2 regions of the Geodermatophilus sp. SYSU D01180 genome follow, and region 2 is predicted to be linked to the other one. Evidence: predicted binding sites of a transcription regulator. Region 2 holds the regulator's gene; the other holds the start of a gene.

Region 1 (5,661 bases), on a different contig from region 2:
GCCCGGGCCAGCGGCCCGCCCGCGTCCAGCTCGTTGTCCTCGGTCAGGCCGGGGCCGACGTGTACGCCGATCGGGTGCTCCGCCACCCCGGCGACAGTAGTTCCGACCCCGGTGGGGACCCACCCGTATCGCACAGGTCACGTCCTCGTTGGGACACGTGACGGCGGACACGCGCGGGCGTGGCGTGCGCCGTGACCACGGGGACGCAGGCGGAGGGGACGCAGGGGATGACGACGGGGTCGGCGACCACCGGCACGGTGCGGCGGGCCGCGCGACGGTTCCTGGCCGCGCTCGCGCTCGTGGTGGCCGCCGTCCTGGGCGGCGCGGTGCTGCTGCCGCCCGCCGCGAGCGCCGCACCGTCGGCCACCGTCGACATCCGCGACCTCACCCCGCCGCTGGTCTCGGTCGACCCCGGCGGCACGGTCACCTTCACCAACCGGATCGAGCCGAAGACGGTGCAGGTCGGCGGCGGCGGGCTGGTGCCCTCGCTGGTCACCGTGCAGGTGCTCACCGACGTCACCCTCGGCCTGCCCTCGGGCCCGAGGCCGCTGCCGGAGGACGCGAGCGTCACCGAGCGCTTCGACAGCACCTGCCTGACCTGCACGATCACCTACACGTACCGGGTCGTCGTCCCGAACACCTCGCTCGTCGGGAGCGTGCTGAACACCGTCACCACCCGGGCGCTGAGCACGCTGCCGCAGACGCAGACGGTCACCTACGACGGGCGGCAGACGACGGTGCAGATCGGCGTCCCGACGCCGTTCGTCGTCAACACGCTGCTGCCGCTGCCGAACCTGCCGGCGGTCGGCCTGCCGCAGCTGCCGACCGTCGACGTCCCGCTGCCCTCGCTGCCGTCACTCCCGGCGCCGGCCTCCACCGACCCGACCGCGCCGCAGGCCCCGGCCGCCGCCCCGGGGGCCCCTGCGGCCGCCCGGGGGGTCGACGGGGACGCCTACGCCTACGACCTCGGTGGCGGCGCGGCGCGGATGGCGCCCTCCGGCGGCGGGGCCGCGGCCTTCGGGCCGTCGCGGCTGCCCGGGAGCGGCTCGCCGTCCGGCACCGCGTCCGGCGGCGGCGGGGTGGACGGCTCCGGCGGGGTCGCCGGCGGCTACGACGGCGCCGCGGTGCCGGTCTTCGGCGAGCTCGGCGGGCTCGACGGCGGCGCGCTGGACGAGGAGAGCAGCACGGTGAGCGCCGACGGCGCCTCCCCCGGCCCGGCCCTGCCGCCGGCCGCGCTGGTCGCCGTCGTCGCGCTGGCCGGCTGCACCGCCGCGCTGGTCCGCACCTCCCGGGCGGTCCGCGCCCGCTGACCCCGGTGGGCGCCGGCGCGTGCGCTGGTACCCTCGGGGGGCGCGTCCCGTGTGCCGTCCGAGGCAGGCAGGGCGCGCGACGCGTGTACGACCCTCCTGCTGCAGACGTCCTGCAGCCGCCCAGACCAGAGGAGGTGGGGTTCTCCGTGCGTCACTACGAACTGATGGTCATCCTCGACCCCGACCTGGAGGAGCGCACGATCGCTCCCTCCCTCGACCGGTTCCTGACCGTCGTCACCAACTCCGGTGGCACCGTCAAGACCGAGATCTGGGGCCGGCGCCGCCTGGCCTACGAGATCAAGAAGCACGTCGAGGGCATCTACGCGGTCGTCGACATCCAGGCCGAGCCCGCCGCGGTCGCCGAGCTCGACCGTCAGCTCAACCTGAACGAGTCGGTCCTGCGGACCAAGCTGCTCCGGCCCGAGGTCCACTGACCATGGCCGGCGAGACCGTCATCACCGTCATCGGCAACCTGACCTCCGACCCGGAGCTGCGGTTCACGCCGTCGGGGGCCGCGGTCGCCAACTTCACGGTCGCCTCGACGCCGCGCACCTTCGACCGGCAGTCGCAGGAGTGGAAGGACGGCGAGGCGCTGTTCCTCCGCTGCAACGTCTGGCGGCAGGCGGCCGAGAACGTGGCCGAGTCCCTCACCCGCGGCTCGCGGGTCATCGTCTCGGGGCGCCTCAAGCAGCGCTCGTTCGAGACGAAGGAGGGCGAGAAGCGCACCGTCGTCGAGCTCGAGGTCGACGAGATCGGCCCCTCGCTGCGCTACGCCACCGCGAAGGTCACCCGCGCCTCCCGCGGTGAGGGTGGCGGCGGCGGTGGCGGTTTCGGCGGCGGTGGCGGTGGCGGCGGTTTCGGCGGCGGCGCGAGCGACCCGTGGTCGACGCCCGCCGGCCCGTCCGACGAGCCTCCCTTCTGAGAAAGGACCCCTCGCCCCCCACGCCACGCTCCGCGCGGCGCGGGCCCCTGCGAGAGGGCCGTTCCCATCTCCTCACCACTAGTCGTACCTGGAGAACCCAGTGCCCAAGCCCCCCGTGCGCAAGCCCAAGAAGAAGGTCTGCCAGTTCTGCAAGGACAAGGCGACCTACATCGACTACAAGGACACGACGCTGCTGCGGAAGTTCATCTCCGACCGCGGCAAGATCCGTGCCCGCCGCGTGAGCGGCAACTGCAGCCAGCACCAGCGGGACGTCGCCACGGCCGTCAAGAACAGCCGTGAGATGGCCCTGCTGCCCTACACCTCGACGGCGCGCTGACCATGAGCACGATGAAGCTGATCCTGACGCAGGAGGTCACCGGTCTCGGGTCCTCCGGTGACACCGTCGAGGTCAAGGGCGGCTACGGCCGCAACTACCTCCTGCCCCGCGGCCTGGCCATCGTCGCCACCCGCGGTGCCGAGAAGCAGGTCGAGTCGCTGCGCCGGGCGCGTGCCGCCCGCGAGGTGCGGTCGCTCGAGGAGGCCCAGGCCGTGGCCGGCCGCCTCTCCGGCCTGACCGTCCGGGTGCCCGCCCGCGCCGGCGACGGCGGCCGCCTGTTCGGCCGCGTCACCACCGCCGACGTCGCCGCGGCCGTCACGGCCGCCGGTGGCCCGGAGCTGGACCGCCGCCGCATCGAGCTGCCGAGCAGCATCAAGACCACCGGCAAGCACGCCGTCACCGTGCGGGTGCACCCGGAGGTCACGACGACCCTCCCCATCGAGGTCGTCGCCGGCTGACGAAGGACCACCCTTCCCCCCACGCCTCACTCCGTTCGGCGCGGGCCCCTGAAGGGCGGCCGTTCCACCACCTCACCAGCCCGCGAGGGGCGTCGGACACCCGTCCGGCGCCCCTCGCGGCGTCTCGGGGGCCGTGGCCGCCCTCCCGGTCCCCCGAGCCCCGGACGGCGGCGGCGCGGCCGGGCTCCCGGTCCCTGTGGGTGCCTGTGACGGCTGCGCCGGGCGGGACGACACGACACGCCCGGAGCCCCCGGCGCGCCGACTTTCTCGTGTCCACAGCCGGTGGGCGGCCGGGACGCAGGTGACGCCCGCGGGACCGCGGCACGACGGGTCGGTGTCCCCCCTGTCTCCACATGTCGACTCCGGCTGTCCACCGACTTGTCCACAAGTTGTGCAGAACGCGGCCCACACGGGTGTTGGACGGGTCCGTCCCCGCTTCCTAACGTCGTCTCCTGCGCCGGACCTCCGCGAACTGTCGGTGGCTCCGGGTAGTGATGTCCTCGAACGCGTGTTCGAGAGGCACGCGAGGCGTCCTGGTGCTTCCCCCACCGGGCCCCGGCCGGGCGGCCGGGGTCTGTACGCGCGCGCGTGCCACGAGAGAGGGAGGTACCCAGGTGGCGGTGGCCGACGACTTCAGCCGGCCGCAGGCGACGGCGCCGGAGTACGACCGGCAGCCGCCGCAGGACGTCGCGGCCGAGCAGTCGGTGCTGGGCGGCATGCTGATGAGCAAGGACGCCATCGCCGACGTCGTGGAGCAGTTGACCGGCAACGACTTCTACCGGCCGGCGCACCAGGTGATCTACGACTGCATCCTCGACCTGTACGGTCGGGGTGAGCCGGCCGACGCGATTACCGTCGCCGCGGAGCTCAACCGCACCGACCAGCTGTCGAAGATGGGCGGCGCGGTCTACCTGCACACGCTCATCGCCTCCACGCCGACGGCGGCCAACGCGGGCTACTACGCCCAGATCGTGGCCGAGCAGGCCACCCTGCGCCGCCTGGTCGAGGCCGGCACCCGCGTGGTGCAGCTGGGCTACGGCGCGGCCGGCGGGCGCGGCGACGTCGACGACATCGTCGACCGCGCGCAGCAGGAGATCTACGAGGTCACCGAGAAGCGGATGAGCGAGGACTACTCGCGCCTCGAGGACGTCCTGCAGCCCACGATGGACGAGCTCGACGCCATCGCCTCCCGCGGCGGCACCGCCCGCGGCGTGCCCACCGGCATCCGCGACCTCGACGAGCTGACCAACGGCCTGCAGGCGGGCCAGATGGTCGTCATCGCCGCCCGCCCCGGTGTGGGCAAGGCGCTGGCGCTGGACACCCCCATCGCCACTCCGGACGGCTGGACCACCATGGGTGCGGTCCGGGTCGGTGACCGGGTCCTCGGGGCAGACGGCCGCCCCACGACCGTCGTGGCCGCGACCGACGTCATGACCGACCGGCTCTGCTACGAGGTGCACTTCTCCGACGGGTCGGTGATCGTCGCCGACGCCCAGCACCAGTGGCTCACCACCGACCGCGCCGCCCGCCGGCTCGGGGAGCGCGGTGAGGCTCGCGTCCGGACGACGGAGGAGCTGGCCCGCTCGGTGCGGTGCGCGACCGCCGACCGCCGGCTCAACCACGCTGTGGTCAACGCCGCTCCGCTCGACCTCCCGGAGGCGGACCTGCCGGTGCCCCCTTACGCGCTCGGCGTGTGGCTCGGCGACGGCACCTCCGCGGCGGCGCAGTACACCAGCAACGACCCGGAGATCGCCGCCTACATCGAGGCCGAGGGCCTGGACGTCGTCCCCACCGCGGCCGACCGGCGGTACGCACTCGAGCTACCGGCCCGCCCCGCACCGGCCGCGCGGCCGTGCCCCATGTGCGGCGAGCCCTTCGTGCCGAAGACCTCCCAGGTGCAGACCTGCGGCAAGACCTGTGGCGGCGCCTTGCGGGCCAGCGGTGGCGTGGGCCTCCAGGCCGCCTGCCCCGATTGCGGCGGCCCGTCCAGCGGGTTGGTCCGGTGCCAGGACTGCCGGGACGACCACGGCACCGTCAAGGCCCTCCTCCGCGGGCTGGGCGTGCTGGGCGACAAGCACATCCCGACGGCCTACCTGCGGGCGGCGGTGGCCCAGCGGCGGGCGTTGCTGGCCGGGCTGCTCGACACGGACGGCACGGTCACCGTGGGCGGTGCGGTCCAGTTCGCCGTCACCAACCGCCGGCTCGCCGAGGATGCCCGCGAGCTCATCGCGAGCCTCGGGCACCGGGTGCGGATGAGCACCAAGCGGGTGCACGGCCGGAGCGAGGCGTCCTCGACCTGCTACACGCTGACCTTCAGCACCGACGACGAGGTGTTCCGGCTCGAGCGGAAGAAGCTGCTGCACAAGGAGCGCGGCCGGCGGACGTTCACGGCCCGTGGCGTCCGTTTCATCACCGACGTCCGGCCGATCGAGAGCGTGCCGGTGCGGTGCATCCAGGTCGACGCCGCCGACTCCCTGTTCCTCGCCGGCCGCAGCCTGATCCCCACGCACAACTCGACCCTGGGGCTGGACATCGCGCGGTCGGCCACGGTCAAGCACCACATGCCGGCCGTCATCTTCTCGCTCGAGATGAGCAAGCACGAGATCACCATGCGTCTGCTGTCGGCCGAGGCGA
Region 2 (5,661 bases):
CGACCTCGTCGAGCTCGCGCAGCGGCTGCAGGATCGCCAGGCCCACCTCGTGGCTGGGGACCTCGGCCACGCCGCTGGCGCGGATGGCGTCCTCGACCTGCTGGGCCAGCTGCTGGAGCTGGTCCTCGTCGACCGGCCGGCCCTGGCAGGCGCGCCGCACGCCGGCGACGACCTTGGTCCGGTTGAACGGCTCGCTGACCCCGCTGCGCTTGACGACGGCGAGCACCGCCTCCTCGACGGTGGTGAACCGGCGACCGCAGGCCGGGCACGAGCGGCGGCGACGCGTGGTGGCCCCCTCGTCGGCCTCGCGCGAGTCGATCACCCGGCTGTCGGGGTTGTGGCAGAACGGGCAGCGCACTGCGGTTCACCTCCCTCCGCGGAAGACCTGCCCGGACCGGGGACCCGGCTCGGGCGGCTGGTGCCGGCGGGCTCGTTCCGGTCCTGCCGGACCCGCCCGCCTGCCTGTCGTCTGTGGACCCCTCTGGGGACATCCGGTGGACACCCCGTGGAGGTCCTGAGGACGGCCTGTGGAGGACTTCCATCGGTGCAACTACTAGATGTAGGGGGACAGTAGGCCCCGCTCCACTACATCTGCAAGACGAGAACCCGCGTGTCTGTTCCGTCGAGATCCGGCCGTGACCCCGCGGTGACCACGCGCGAGCAGGACCCCCTCCCGTCACACGACACGCCGGGGCGCCACGCGTGTCGGCGCGCGGAGAGGCACGCCCGGGTGTATCCGGCCACCGCCGGCAGGGGACGACCGGGCACCCGGACGGCGCGCAGGCGCCTCCCGGGACGTCCGGCCGGACGCCGGTGGAGGGGTGCGGAGGACCGCCGGGGACGCGCCCCGGCGTCGGGTCAGGCGGTGGGGCGGACGGCGGGGCGGCCGCCGCGGGGGTGCGGCACCAGGTCGCCGAGGCGGATGGGGCGGGTCAGCATGTCCGGCTCCTCCGCGACGGCACCGTCGGCCGGCACCGGGCAGATGACGACCGGCATCTCGGCGGTCGCGGCCCGGTGCCGGCCGGAGCCGGCGGGCGCCCGGTGCCGGCCCGCGGCGGCCGGGCGGACGGCGGGCTGCTCGGCGGTGACGTCGCCACCGTGCCGGCGAGCGCCGCGGCGGGGGGCGCGGGCGCCCGGGACGACCGCGCGGCGGGCCACGGCCGGCAGCGCGGCGGTCCCCGTGGGGTCGGCGATCCCGTCCGCGGGACCGGAGGCCAGCGTCAGGTGCCGCTCGGGCAGCCGCACGAGGGCCAGGTCCACCCAGGCGTCCTCCCCGTCCGCTCCCGCGGTGTCGCGCAGCCGGACGCGGGCCTCGCACCCGCCGGTCGCGTCGTGGCGCCAGCCGTGCATGGCACCCGGCACCCAGGTGCCGTCCACGAGGACCTCGACGTCCTGCGGGGACCGGAAGGTCACCGCTGCGCTGCTGTTCACGGCTGCTGACACGCTCCTGACCGTAAGTGCCACGACGACTCCGGACGGTAAACGACGGCGCCTGCATGGTTGACGAACTCACCGGCGCGGTCTCGTCACATTCCCCGGGTGACGGCGCCGGACGGGGCGCCTACGGCAGACGGAGCACCTGCCCGGGGACGACGACCGCCCCCTGCAGGTCGTTGAGCGCCTCGATCGCGTCGACCACCGCGCGCACGTCCTGGTCGGCGCCGGCGACCTCCGCGGCGATCGACCACACCGTGTCCCCGCTCTCGACCACGACGCTGCTCTCGCCGGCCAGGCGCAGGCCGTCGTGGGGAGCGAGGAACTCCCGGCCGAGGGCGGCGCCGCCGACGCCGGCGGCGAGGACCAGCACGGTGACCAGGCGGCGACCGCGGCGGGTCAGCCGCACCGGCGCCGGGGCCGGCGCACACCGCGCGCGGACGGCGGCCCGGGCGGGCTCCGAGTGCACCGGGCGCCCGCTCGGGCGGGCCGGGTCGCGACGGGCGCGCGGCCCCTCGGCGGCCGGGCCGGCGGTGCGCGCGGGAGCCGCGGCGGGACGGTCGGGCACCGGCCGCAGGCGCCCGGTGACGCGAGGACCCGAGCCCGGCAGGGCGGCGCGCGGCGCCGGCCGGCCGGCGTGACCCGGGGATGCGGAGCGGGCCGCACCGGCCGCCGTCGCGCCCTCGCCGCGGAGCGGCGGCCGCCACGGGACCCGGACCGCCGCGTCGAACTCGAGCACTGCCTGCCGCACGCTGCCCATGACCGCTCCTCCTGATCGGGTCGACCGCATCGAACACGCGTTCGATCGAACGCCTGATCGGATGTCTACCGCACGGGTCCGACGAGTGCGAGAGCGGCGCGGCGTGTCCTTCGAACACACGTTTGAACCTGCGGCGCCGGCGCGCTACGGTCCGTGCGGGCGCACCGCCCGCCGACCGGCCTCGGGGCCGGGAGGGCGACGGACGGGCCGCGGGGACGCGGCCGGCGAGGAGGAGACGTGGCGGGCACGAGCGGGACCGGCCAGGGCATCCGGGGCGGCGGCACGACGACCCGCCGTCCGGCCGCGGAGCGCGGCGCCGGCGCGGAGAGCACGGGCGCCGTGCGCACCTTCCCCGACCGCGGCGAGGCCGGCGACGGCCTGACCCAGCGGCAGCGCCGGGTCCTCGAGGTCATCCGCGACTCGATCGAGCGGCGCGGTTACCCGCCCTCGGTCCGCGAGATCGGCGAGGCGGTCGGCCTGTCGTCGGCGTCGTCGGTCGCCCACCAGCTGTCGGTGCTGCAGAAGAAGGGCTGGCTGCGGCGCGACCCCAACCGGCCGCGCGCGCTCGACGTGCGGCTGCCCGGCGAGACCGCGGGCGAGACCGCCCCGGCGGCGCCTGCCGCGGCCGCCGACGGCACGACCGCGCCCACCTACGTGCCGCTGGTCGGGCGGATCGCGGCCGGTGGCCCGGTCCTCGCCGAGCAGGCGGTCGAGGACGTCTTCCCGCTCCCCCGCGAGCTCGTCGGCGAGGGCACGTTGTTCATGCTGCGCGTCGCCGGTGACTCGATGGTCGACGCGGCCATCTGCGACGGCGACTGGGTGGTCGTCCGCCAGCAGCCCACCGCCGAGAACGGCGAGATCGTCGCCGCGATGCTCGACGGCGAGGCCACGGTCAAGACCTACAAGCGCCGCGACGGGCACGTCTGGCTGCTGCCGCACAACCCGGCCTACGAGCCGATCCCCGGCGACGAGGCCACCGTCCTCGGCCGCGTCGTCACCGTCCTGCGGCGGGTCTGAGCCGCAGGTCCCCCGCCGGCGCCGGAGCTCAGGCGCCGGCGGGCGGACCGCCGGACCGGCGGCGGCGCAGCCGCCCGCCGAGCCACACCAGCGCGGTCGCGACGACGGCGGCGGCCACGCCCGCGGTCACCGGCGACAGGCCCCCGGGGTCCCCGCCGAGCAGCGCCGACGGCGACGGGTCGGCCGCCCCGGACCCCGCCGGCGCGGGCGGCGCGGACCCCGCCGGGACCGGCACCGAGGTGACGTCCCCGGGCACGCCCTCACCGGCCACCAGCAGCCCGCTGCCGTCCGCGGTGAACGACACCGCCTCCCCCTGCGGCGCCTCGGGCAGCGCGATCCGCACCGGCTCGCCGGCCAGCGCCCCCGGGATGTCCGCGCCGGTCAGCGGCCAGACGTAGGCGTCGGTGTAGGTGCGCAGCGCGATCCGGCTGCCGTCGCGGGCCACCGCCCCGCCGGTGACCAGCAGCTGCCCGGCCCGGCCGACGGGACCGCCGGGCGTGCCGGTGAGCGTGAACGTCACCGTGCCGACGTCGGCCAGCGCCACCGTGCCCCCGTCGACCAGCGGCGCGGCCGGCCGGTAGACGTGGCTGGCCCCCAGCACCTCCTTGGTCACCACGTACGGGGTGCCGTCGGGGGCGAGCAGCAGCGCCTCGGCGTCGTGCGGGCCGTCGGGATAGGTCAGCCGGTACAGCGCCGTCCCCCCGTCGGGCCGCAGCGCGACGAGCGCGACCGTCGTCCGGACCGTGGTGTTGTCGCCGGTGTCGGCCAGCCACACGGTGCCGTCGGGGCCGACGCCGAGGTCCTCGGGGTCGTAGGGGTCCACCGGCGCGGTGGTCACGTCGACCACCCGGCAGGCGCCGTCGAGCACGTACACGGCGACCTGGTCCCCGCCGTCGACCATGGCGAGCATGCGGTCGCCGACGTCGACGAGGCCGGAGAGCTCGGCCAGTCGAGGGTCGGTCACCTGGCAGCGGACCGACGGGGCGGCCGGCTCCTCGGCGGCGGCCGGGGCGGCCGGGAGGGCCATCAGGCCCGCGGTCAGCAGGACGGCCGGTGCCCGCCGGGCGGCGCTACGCGGACGGGCGGCCGGCTCGGGCACTCGCCCAGCGTGACAGCACCAGCGCGTCGAGTGCGTGAACCACGCCCAGCAGCAGCAGCCCCACGGCCGCGCCCACGACGGCATCGGTGACCCAGTGGAAGTCCAGCGAGACCATCGCGATCCCGGTGGCCACCGGCCCGACGACGGCCAGCCACCACAAGGTGCGCTGCACCCGCGGCCCGAGCCCGTACTCGACCGCCTGCCAGCGCGCCACGCCCCACATGAGCACGGCGTTGGCCACGTGCCCGGAGGGATAGCTGGCGCCGTCGCGGTGGAAGAACGAGCCGGGATAGGCGGGCGCCGTGCGGCCGGTGCCGAACTTGAACGCGTAGACGACGACGGTGAGCAGCGCCAGCGCGGTGACCACCCGCAGCAGGGGCAGCAGCGTCCGTTCCCGCAGGCACAGCCAGCCGACCAGGGCGGCCAGCACGATGAGGATGGTGCCGCGGCCGCCGATCTGGGTGACCGCCCACACCGGCCAGTAGGCCGGCGAGTCGCGCAGGTCCCAGGCGCTGACCACCTCGGAGACCTCGAGGTCCAGCCGCTCGAGCACCCCGCGGCTGAGCAGGTCGACGGTCACCCCGACGGTGACCGCGAACGCGAGGACCAGCAGCCACCACGGCGGGCGGCCGGCACCGACCACGGCGGCCGGGCGGGCGGCCCGCTCCGGGCGCCCGGCCGGCGCGTCGGAGGTGCGCCGCACCACGCCGCTGGTCACCGGATCACGGTACCGGGCCGTGACCCGTCCGTGACCTCGGCGGGCCGGAACGGCGAGCCGCCCGGGCGCCCGGCGCGGAGCCGGGCACCCGGGCGGCCCGGGGTGCAGGAGGCGGTCAGCCGACCGGGACGGCGTACCGCTCGAGCGCGGCGGCCAGGCCGCCGTCGACGCGGGCGGTCAGCCGGGTGCCGGCAACCTCGTGCTCCTCGCTGAGCACCTCGCCGTCGCGGTGCACACGGGCGACCAGGTCCCCGCGGTCGTAGGGAACGAGCACCTCGACCTCGACGTCCGGGTGCGGCAGCCGGGCGGCCACGACCTCACGCAGCTGCTCGATGCCCTCGCCGGTGCGCGCGGAGACCCACACGGCACCGGGCAGCGCCCGGCGCAGGGTCAGCACGTCGTCCTCGGTCATGGCGTCGACCTTGTTGACGACGATCAGCTCGGGCACCGCCGCCGCGTCGATCTCCCGCAGCACCACGTGCACCGCGTCGATCTGGCCGAGCGGGTCGGGGTCGGAGCCGTCGACGACGTGCAGCAGCAGGTCGGCGCCGGCCACCTCCTCCAGCGTGGAGCGGAACGCGTCGACGAGCTGGTGCGGCAGGTGCCGCACGAACCCGACGGTGTCGGTGAGCG

The links. The regulator LexA, encoded in region 2, represses DNA repair genes until DNA is damaged. The targets are predictions, from matches to a motif close to TCGAACANNTGTTCGA.
Region 1: a site for LexA is predicted at 3,528-3,543, ahead of dnaB (replicative DNA helicase). Genes of this name have one in related genera too.

The regions. Positions count from the first base shown of each region.
Region 1 is NZ_JBJGZH010000019.1:46,453-52,113, forward strand. Features, by position in the region: gene ACI8AA_RS16955 (deoxyribonuclease IV) at 1-86, opposite strand, end outside; gene ACI8AA_RS16960 (hypothetical protein) at 228-1,310, shown strand; gene rpsF (30S ribosomal protein S6) at 1,457-1,744, shown strand; gene ACI8AA_RS16970 (single-stranded DNA-binding protein) at 1,747-2,232, shown strand; gene rpsR (30S ribosomal protein S18) at 2,333-2,569, shown strand; gene rplI (50S ribosomal protein L9) at 2,581-3,027, shown strand; gene dnaB (replicative DNA helicase) at 3,648-5,661, shown strand, end outside.
Region 2 is NZ_JBJGZH010000017.1:48,774-54,434, reverse strand. Features, by position in the region: gene nrdR (transcriptional regulator NrdR) at 1-358, opposite strand, end outside; gene ACI8AA_RS16015 (hypothetical protein) at 859-1,443, opposite strand; gene ACI8AA_RS16010 (LysM peptidoglycan-binding domain-containing protein) at 1,562-2,194, opposite strand; gene lexA (transcriptional repressor LexA) at 2,432-3,211, shown strand; gene ACI8AA_RS16000 (hypothetical protein) at 3,240-4,310, opposite strand; gene ACI8AA_RS15995 (phosphatase PAP2 family protein) at 4,282-5,028, opposite strand; gene hflX (GTPase HflX) at 5,144-5,661, opposite strand, start outside.